3 regions of the Janthinobacterium sp. EB271-G4-7A genome follow, and region 2 is predicted to be linked to each of the others. Evidence: predicted binding sites of a transcription regulator. Region 2 holds the regulator's gene; each other region holds the start of a gene.
What was found. Region 2 encodes FNR, which switches genes on or off when oxygen is low (the NO sensors DNR and NnrR bind a similar motif). Its sites were predicted from a motif close to TTGATNNNNATCAA; they were not measured.
Positions count from the first base shown of each region.

Region 1 (3,275 bases), on a different contig from region 2:
GGGCTATGGCGTCTGTTCCGGCTGGCTCACGCGCTTCGCCCCGCTGGACACCCCCATCCGCCTGCGCCTGCAAGCCAATCCCGCCTTCGCGCCCGCCCTGGTCGACGTGCCCTGCATTTACATCGGCAACGGTTCCGGCCTGGCCGGCTTGCGTGCGCATTTGCGCGCGCGCCAGCGGGCGGGACTGGCCCGCAACTGGCTGCTGTTCGGCGAGCGCCAGCAAGCTTTTGACAGTATCTGCGGCGCAGAGTTGCAAGGCTGGCTGGACGCTGGCCACCTGGCGCGCCTGGACCGTGTCTTTTCGCGCGATGGTGAAACACGACAATACGTGCAGGACCGTCTGCGCGCCAGCGCCGGCGAACTGCGCGACTGGCTGGCGCAAGGGGCCATCGTCTACGTGTGCGGCAGCCTGCAAGGCATGGCGACAGGAATCGATGCTGTACTGCAAGAAGTACTGGGCCAGGAGGGACTCGATGCCCTGCTGGCGGCCGGACGCTACCGTCGCGACGTGTATTGATCTACATCAGCCCGCCCCCGGCGCCGCCCGGCTATGTGGGCAGGCGCACAGTCAGCGCCTGCCATCGGACTACAGTAGCGGCATAGCGGCATGGAGACATATCCGCGCCGCCCCACCCACAGTCTGCGAGGCTAGCCATGAAAAACCCCTGGATGAGCATGTACCTGAGCGCCGCCAACCGCATCGCCAACACGGCGCGAGGCCATGCCACGGCCGCCGTCAAGCGCGAAGCGGCGAAAAATACGCGGCAATTGACGCAAGTGTGGTTCGATTCCTTCCTGCCCCCGGCAGGCAAGCCACGGCGCGGGCGCAAGGCGAAATAGCCCCTGGCAGCAGACGAACTGGTGCAGTGCATCACAGCAATAAGTTGAAGTTACGACCAGGTGGGCTAAACTGCAAGCATAGAATAAAGATATGCGTACGCGATTGAAGTGACCGGCAGGCGCCGCAACCCCGCGCCGCCACCGGCTCATCAGGAGACGACCATGTTGACGCTCAAAGTGCTGGCCTGCCTTGCCCTGTCGGCCTTGATGCTCGTGCCCCTCGTGCTGAGGGATACGATGCAAACGTCCGCCGGGCAGCAATTGCAGGTGCCGAATGTCGATGCGCAAGGCATGTGGGCCCACTGGCCCAAGCAATAAGACGCGCGGCTGAGAAAACGTCGCTGACTGCGTTGCCGTGCCTCGTCGTACATTCGTACTGCCTTCGGCGCGGCGCCTTGCCAGCGGCGTTTTTCAGCGGCGCTCGGTAACACGTCGCATCGATGAAAACCGCTTAATTGCGGGTGGGGATTTGTTCTCTCCGCCCATTTATTTTTGCCTTGATTTGCTCCCCCCTCTTCGCCGTATTTTTGATCCAGATCATGGATTTCCACCTTTGCTGCGCCCAAACTGGAACAGTCCGCTTCGCACCGTGACGGACTTAACCTGGAGCATCGGCATGGGTAAATCGCATTGGAAGGATGAGATGGCGCTGGGGGTTCCCGTCATCGACGAGGCGCATGAGGCGCTGTTTCAGGAGCTGGCGCGGCTGCAGCAGTTGGGCGACCAGCATTTCAGCGTGGCGTTTCGCGAACTGATCGCGGCCGTCGAACGCGACTTCCGCGAGGAAGAGGATTTGATGGAGCAGATCGCCTTTCCTTCGCTGGCCAACCACCGCGAACAGCATGCGCGCGTGCTCAGCGGCTTGCACCATGCCTGGGCCGCCGTCGATGAAGGCGACCTGGAACAGGGCCGCCATGCGCTGTCGCTCTTGCCGCAATGGCTGATCTTCCACCAGGCCACGATGGACTTGGCCCTGGCGGCGGCGCTGGAAATGGTGCAGCGCCAGCCAAACTAACCTCTACAGCAGCAGCACCGTGGCTTGCTCGGGCATGACGACGCGGTAGTGTCCCGGGTATTTGTCTTCGCCGTCGAAAATCTTGCAGAACACGGGTTGGTTGATGTCGTTCACGGCCGACTCGTTCATGGGCAAGGTGGCGATCAGTTGCTCGCCATCCATCAACTGCAAGGCGCTGCCCCGCTCGGCCGCGCAAAACGCCAGCGATTGCACATCGCTGGCGAACGGCCGCTTGTACCATGGCGTGATGGCCCGCACGGCGCGCCTGGCGTCCTGCAAGACTTGCCCCACGCGCGTGACGTTCCAGGCATCGCGCGCCACAGACGGCTGGAGGACGATATTCGCCGTCAGCTCCCCCCTGCCCTTGTTCACCAGGAAAGTGCCGTCCTGCGCGGCGATGTCATCGTTGAGCGGCACGACAAACACCCCGCCGCTGGAGACCTTGATCGGCACAGGCGCGCCATTGCCTTGCAAGGCCACACGCACGTCGTCGATGGTGGCGCTCAGCTTGGCAGGAATCAGGCGCAGGGCCATGACCACGCTGCCGCTCGACACTTGCCACACTTTCCTGGCCGTCAGATAACTTTCGCGGTAAGCCGTGAAACGGATGCGCGGCGCCTTGGCGTCGCTGCTGGCCGTGATCGTCACCATTTGCGGTGGCAAGGCTTCGTCTGCGCTCGCCGCTGGCGCCGGTGCCGATACCGGTGCCGCGGCGGGTATGACAGGCGTGGCAGGCGCAAGGGGTGGCGATACGGCGGCGGGCACGCTGGCGCTCTGCAGCGGCGCGGGAACAGCCGGCGGCGGCGCGTGTTCCTGGGCCTGGCCCAGCGACACGACACACAACCATCCGGCACAAGCGATCCATGTACGCATGCATTTCTTTCAATGAGGAAAATATTTTATCAGCGCCTGCATTATCGCAGAAGGCCCGCCGATGCGCCGCCCCGGGTCTGCCTGCACTCCTGTCTGCACTCTTTTGGTGCACGCGCTTGATTATTTGGCAAATATCGCCTATATTGATAATGATTCTTATTCACGAAAGTGACGGGAATCGCGCGCCCTTCTTTTCCACTGCCCGACCGCGCCGGGCCTTGCGGTGGAACTGCTATCCAAGCCAGACCACGGGCCAGCATCACGCCATCCCCCCAGCTACTGCGCACCTCGCCAGACGAGATAGGAAAACACACGACTACAATATTCCAGGACAATGATGCAATCGACTACCGTATTTTCTTCTTCGCACCAGCCCGCCTTGCGCCCCCTCCCCCGCCTGCTGCACATCGCCCTGCTGAGCCTTGCCGCCGGCGTGGTCCTGCCGGCACAGGCTGCCGACGCCGCTGCGGCCGACGTCACCATGCCAGCCGTCACCGTGCTGGGCCAGTCGACGGCTACCACGGAAGGCACGCAGTCATACACGGCG
Region 1 is NZ_JACYMI010000001.1:3,675,705-3,678,979, forward strand. Features, by position in the region: gene IGS58_RS16470 (PepSY domain-containing protein) at 1-517, shown strand, start outside; gene IGS58_RS16475 (hypothetical protein) at 655-840, shown strand; gene IGS58_RS16480 (hypothetical protein) at 1,003-1,158, shown strand; gene IGS58_RS16485 (bacteriohemerythrin) at 1,457-1,855, shown strand; gene IGS58_RS16490 (hypothetical protein) at 1,859-2,728, opposite strand; gene IGS58_RS16495 (TonB-dependent siderophore receptor) at 3,066-3,275, shown strand, end outside.
Region 1: IGS58_RS16485 (bacteriohemerythrin) is a predicted target of FNR. The motif match lies at 1,368-1,381, and genes of this name have one in related genera.

Region 2 (3,275 bases):
CAGGTTGGCGTTCGGCTTGCGCGGCTGCAGCAAACGGCTGGTATCGGGGTGCAGCACGTAGCGCGGCACGGCGCCGCGCGTGAGGATGAAGTAATAGCCGCTCTTGCCGATCTTTTCCGAGCGCAGGCGGCCCAGCAGATTGTCCTTGTACAGGCGCAGCACGCCGATCACCACGCCGGCCACCTGGCCATCGGCGGCCAGCACGGGCGCCACCATCTGCACGATGGGCATGCCGCTCGACTTGCCCAGCATCGGCTCGGTAATCATGGGCTGGCGCGTGCGCAGGACGGTCTGGAAATACTCGCGCTCGGCGACGTTGATGCCGGCGCGCCCCGTCACTTCCGGCATGTCGGCCACGATGGCGCCATGCGCGTCGAGCACCAGCACGTCGTCGAACAGCACCAGCATCGAGCGGCGCGCATAGTATTCGCGCAATTGGGCGGGCTGGGCGATCAATTCCGGCGGCTGCTGCCTGGCCGTCAGGGTGACAATCTGCAGCAGCATGCCCAGCTTGTCGTCGAGCTCGGCAGCGGTGCGGCTGATCAGCGATGACTGCTGGCTCAGCAGTACTCGGGTGAAGTCGTCGCGCATGTGCTGCACCTGGATCATGGTGACCAGCGCGATCATGGCGATCGAGGTCAGGCTGGTGGCCAGCGCGACTTTTGCTTTAATGCCGAGAGGCTTCATGATTTCCTTTTCAGTGCCGGGCGGCACAGGCGGCAGATAATGCTGTCAGGAATTTTCCTATCAATACCCCAGCTTGGCAAGCGCCGCCGCGCAAATTGCCCGCCCCGTATGGGCTTTTGACGATGTTGCCATATAATTAAAGGCTGGACGTCGTTTATTCGCCGAATTTACGGTGAAATTGGCATACGGCAACCCTGTATGCAGCTGTATGCAGTAAACTTGTTGTTGCATTTTCTAAAAGGTACCGACATGACTGAAGCGCTCCTCACTCCAACCTTGCCCACCGTGAACGTGGAGGCGTTGCGTGCACGATGCTCGACCTGCAGCATGCATCAATTGTGCCTGCCGATGGGCCTTGATGTGGGCGACATGGATCGGCTGGACCAGATCATCGGCCGCCGCCGCAAGATCGTGCGCGGGGCCTCGCTGTTCCGCATCGGCGACTCGTTCCAGAACCTGTACGCGATCCGCCTGGGGCACTTCAAGACCTACCAGATCAATCCGGGTGGCGAAGAGCAGGTGACGGGTTTCCAGATGGCCGGTGAACTGCTGGGCATGGATGCCATCAGCGCCGACCGCCACCACTGTAATGCCGTGGCGCTGGAAGACAGCGAAGTGTGTGAAATTCCGTTTTCCAGCCTGGAACAATTGCTGGGCAATATGCCGACCCTGCTGCGTCATTTCCACCGCATGATGAGCCAGGAAATCACGCGCGAGCAAAGCGTCATGCTATTGCTGGGCAATATGCAGGCGACCCAGCGTTTTGCCGCCTTCATCGTCAACCTGGCATCGCGCTATGAAGCACGCGGCTATTCGGGCAGCAATTTCCAGCTGCGCATGTCGCGCGAGGAAATCGGCAACTATCTGGGCCTGACCATCGAAAGCGTCAGCCGCTTATTGTCGAAATTCAAGAAGGAAGGCTGGCTGCGCGTCTCGAACCGCGAGATCGAAATCCTGCAGCCGGCCAAGTTGAAAGCGATTACGGCCGGCACGGACGTCTGCAAATAAGACTTACAGTTCTTCATCCGCGTGCAGCGCGATGCTGCGCTGCAGGGGCCAGGTCCAGATGCCGGACAGCCGCCACTCGCGTTTGTCGTTTTCCACCAGCACTTGCCAGCGGCTGCGCTCGAGCATCGGCAGTGCTACGGAAAAATTGCCGGCCGCATCGGGCTGCACCAGCAGCTTGATATCCTTTTCCGGCAGGGTCGCATGCGCCAGGTGCAGCTGCAGCGGCGCCTGATAGGCCTTGCCGAAGCTGTGCACGGAACCACTGAGGCGCGCTGCAGCCACGTCATATGACAGGCGCGTATCCATGGCCAGGTCGCTGGCGATCGTGTCGCGCTTCAAATCCTGGTTGATCGCCTTGCCCTGCTTGTAATAATCGCCCACCACCAGCGCATCGGGCTGCGTAAACGCGATATAGCCCATGAAGCTGCCGACGACCACGGACAGGCCGGGACCGATCATCAGCAGCCATGGCCAGCGATGCTTGTACCACGGTGCAACGGGGGGTTGCAGTTTCAGACTGTCGGACATGGTGTTTCTCCTGTTTAATCAGCCAGTCCCCGCATGGGGACCGGCCTTCCTGCAACTTCGTGGCGGCGGCGAGGGCACCCGGTCCCCGTCCGCCTTTCCTTGTTAACGTGGCACGATGAATACCGCGCTTTCACGCACATGCAGCGATGGATCGTCCAGCGATTGCAATTCGATCGCAATCTTGTTCGAGCCCTTCTCTCCCACGCCGTGCGGTACGCGCAGGCGGATCGGCCAGCCCAGCGTTTCCGTCGGCTGCAAGGTCACTTCTTCGCGCGTCAGCAAGGTCAGGCCCGGCAAGCCGGAAGCGCTGATTTTAAAATGCTGGCTTTGCTCGGACGTATTCATGATCTGCAGGCGGTAGACGTTTTCGATCATGCCGTCTTCGACTTCGCGCCCCATCGAACCGCGGTCGCGGATCACGTCCATTTTCAGGGGCGTGCGCAGGGCCAGCGACGTACACACGGCGATGATGATCAGGGCCAGGATGGAAGTGTAGATCAAGACGCGCGGGCGCATGGCGCGCTGACGTATCTGCTTCGAATTGAAGTTGTTTTCCATCGCATGGTCGGTGCTGTAGCGTATCAGGCCACGCGGCCGCTCGACCTTGTCCATCACGCTGTTGCAGGCATCGACGCAGGCGGCGCAGCCGATGCATTCATACTGCAGGCCGTTGCGGATATCGATGCCGGTCGGACACACCTGCACGCACAGGGTACAGTCGATGCAATCGCCCAGCTTGTCGTTGTTGCCGGCCTTCTTGCTCATGGCGCCGCGTGGTTCGCCGCGCTTGGCATCGTAGGTGATGATCAGGGTGTCCTGGTCGAACATGGCGCTCTGGAAGCGCGCGTAGGGGCACATGTATTTGCACACCTGCTCGCGCAGCCAGCCCGCGTTGCCGTAGGTTGCCAGGCTGTAGAACAAGACCCAGAACCATTCCCAGGGACCGAAATTGAGGGTGGTCACCGACTGCGCCAGTTCCTTGATCGGCGTGAAGTAGCCGACAAAGGTAAAGCCCGTCCACAGGGCGATGGCGCCCCATACCAGGTGCTTGG
Region 2 is NZ_JACYMI010000004.1:360,883-364,157, forward strand. Features, by position in the region: gene IGS58_RS24540 (response regulator) at 1-687, opposite strand, end outside; gene fnr (fumarate/nitrate reduction transcriptional regulator Fnr) at 937-1,695, shown strand; gene IGS58_RS24550 (FixH family protein) at 1,699-2,223, opposite strand; gene ccoG (cytochrome c oxidase accessory protein CcoG) at 2,326-3,275, opposite strand, start outside.

Region 3 (3,275 bases), on a different contig from region 2:
GCAACAGCGAGAGGTGCCGCTGCAGTTGCCGCACGACATGCGCCCCATCTTCGACAGCACGGCGGCGGGCATGCATGCGCCATGGTGGCAGCCCGGCAGTTCGGGCCGCTACCTGAGCAGCACGCTGCTGATCGAGCACAATGGCCGCGCCTGGCAAGCGCTGTTCAGCGTGCGCAAGAGCGACCTGTATTCGCGCTTCGACGCCTTCCTGCCGTGGCTGGCCCTGCTGATCGGCTTTGCCAGCACCATGCTGTTGTATGTGCTGTTCCACACCCTGGCATCGTCGCGCCGGCGCGCCATCCAGATGGCGACAGGCATGACGGAAGAATTGCGCGCCAGCCAGATCCGCCTGCAGCTGTCGCACCAGAAACTGCGCCGCCTGGCGGCCCACGCCGACCAGATCAAGGAAGAAGAGCGCAAGCGCATCGCGCGCGAAATCCACGACGACCTGGGACAGAACCTGCTGGTGCTGCGCATCGACGCCGACATGCTGGCCTCGCGCACGCAGCGCCGCCACCCGCGCCTGAACGCCCGCGCCCGCTCCACCCTGGAGCAGATCGACGCCACCATCAAGAGCGTGCGGCAGATCATCAACGACTTGCGCCCTACCGTGCTGGACCTGGGCGTGAATGCGGCCGTCGAATGGCAGGTGGCGCAATTTCGCCAGCGCACGGGCATCGCCTGCGAAGTGAGCGAAAGCCATGACGACATTTGCCTCAGCGACCAATGCGCGACGGCCCTGTTCCGCATCCTGCAAGAGTCGCTCAGCAATATTTCCCAGCATGCGAATGCCAGCCGCGTCCAAGTCAAATTGGAAAAGTGCCGCGATACGGTGTCGATGAGCATCAGCGACAACGGCGTGGGCGCGGCCATCGACGGGCGCAACAAGCTGGGCTCGTTTGGCCTGGTGGGTATCGAAGAACGTATAAAGTTGCTGGGCGGTACTTTCTACATTGAAAGCAGCCCCGGCGCCGGCATGAGCGTGCATGTCAGCGTACCGCTGGGCGCGGACGCCACCGCGTTTCCCTACCAGGAAGAAAGCCGGGCCAGCAGCTGAGCGGCGCGCGTTCCGCATGAAACAAGCTCAGCTTGCGTATTTTGTAATTAGATGCAATATTGATGTAGAACAACTTAGCGCCTGCCCGCCATCGGCCAGGCATTTCCCGACTACTTGCCAGGAGTACACAGCCACCGCTTTCCCTTGTTTTACCGCAGTTCCCACAACGCTCTTTACCAAAGGACATTCATGGATACGAACGACAGTTTCAAGGCAATTGCCGATTTGAATTTGGACGCGATCAAGGTCAAGCTGATGCACCGGGAGTCAGGCGAAGGATGGAGCCTCGAGAAGGCGAATGCGGTGGAATTCGAATACCGCCGCTTCCTGATCCTGATGAAACAGTTTCCGCAGGAAGAAACGGCGCCGCTGATGGACGTCGATACCTTCTGGCACTACCACATCCTCGATACCCTCAAATATGCGGCGGATTGCGAACAGGTGTTCGGCTACTTCCTGCATCACTTCCCGTACATCGGCTTGCGCGGCGAAGACGACGAAGCGGCGCACCACCGCGTGGGCGAACGCATGAAGCAGTTGTACGAGCAGACATTCGGGGAAGATTATCTCCGCGCGGAGACGGCGTATTCGGGACGCGCCGTGCAGGCGGCATTTTCCAGTGCGGCAGTACAGGCGACGGCATTTTCCAGCGCGGCCGTGCAGGCGACGGCATTTTCCAGCGCGGCCGTGCAGGCGACGGCGTATTCGGGGCGCGCCGTACAAACGGCGTTTTCCAGTGCCGCGGTACAGGCAACGGCGTATTCTGGCCGGGCCGTGCAGACGGCGTTTTCCAGTGCTGCGGTGCAAGCGACCGCGTATTCGGGCCGCGCCACCGGTGCTGCCCAGACCGCATTTTCCAGCGCGCCCGGCAAAGTGGCCGCAGCGCTGGTCGAGTCATCCCCGACTGGTCTGGAAACAGGGCGCTTCTATACAGATCGTCCGACGCTGAGCCCGGACACGCAATAGAAAACGGGAAGGCAGGTATGGCTGCCGCACGCGGCAAGCTTGGCTAACGCAGACGGCACCTCTCAGTTTGCCGTCTGTCAGGCGCTCTTAGGCAGCCATCAACTCGCGCAGTTCACGGATGCTGAAATCGCTGATTTCATGCATGCGGATGAGGATCGTGGCGCCGATCGGCAAGGTGTTGTGACGAATCTTGCTGATGACCGGTGGCGCCACTTCCAGTGCTCGCGACAGGGCGGCATCGTTCTTCAGTTGCAGCTTGTCGATGATCGCATCGAGGACGCGATTCGGGTTGTAGGTAGGCAAAGAGGTAATTTGTTTGAGAGACATGATCGAAAATCCGTACTTGTTGTATTAAGGCAAAAAGAAACCGAATGTCTCTTCTGCAATAATTCAGGGTAAACACACTAAAAAGCGCCATCACTTATGCGGCTTTTACGCCGCAAACAATATAATACACGCTATTGTTGATTTTTGCGTAACTTAAAGCAAAATTGTGATAATTGAAGAGAATTGACGCACTTGGAATGTGCTAGAGGATAACTCAAATTGAAAAAATTTGCTGCACGTCATCAATTTTTACGATGAGCAACACCGCTATGCATGAGCCAGGCTATGGCCATGAGGGTGCTCAGGCGGGCCATTTCCGCTGATAAATGCCAGCCTTGCACAGCCACGCCGGCCGGGGTGGCAAGCGGGCAAGTGCCCGGAATGGCATCCACGCGGCACCAGGCCAGTTGCCGGCGGATTTCATCGGGAGGCGGCGGCGGCTGCAGCGCGCGTTCGCGCCGGCGCATATAGGCGCGTACCTGTTCCTTGCTGGGGTGACTCGTAGCTCGCATGGCTCGCTCCTGCTGACGGGAAACAACGTCACGCTCATTGTGGATGCCGAGCCCGCCACAAGAGCCCAGACGCGTGACGACATTGCTCACCATATCGCCAGCGTGCCATGGCACGTTTGCGCTGCATCAAATGGCCGGGCCCCGGCATTGCGCCGAAGCCCATGTTGCCCCACGGCCTGGCGGCCAGAAGCCCGGTGATCCGTTCTTATTTCTTTTGCTGGCGCACGCGCTGCTGCTGTTTTTCCTGCGTTTGCTGGCGATTCTGCTTGCGCTCGAACAATGTGACCGCATCCTTCTTGGCTTGTTCGGCGGTACGCATTTCTTCATGGGCATCGTGCGGGACAAAAAATTCGGCGTCCTGCGCCGCCACGACCAGCTTGATGGCGGCGTCGTCGTCGAGGTCATACAGTTCC
Region 3 is NZ_JACYMI010000002.1:286,467-289,741, reverse strand. Features, by position in the region: gene IGS58_RS18775 (CHASE domain-containing protein) at 1-1,057, shown strand, start outside; gene IGS58_RS18770 (glycine-rich domain-containing protein) at 1,247-2,023, shown strand; gene IGS58_RS18765 (hypothetical protein) at 2,111-2,350, opposite strand; gene IGS58_RS18760 (hypothetical protein) at 2,593-2,955, opposite strand; gene IGS58_RS18755 (hypothetical protein) at 3,068-3,275, opposite strand, start outside.
Region 3: IGS58_RS18770 (glycine-rich domain-containing protein) is a predicted target of FNR. The motif match lies at 1,117-1,130, and genes of this name have one in related genera.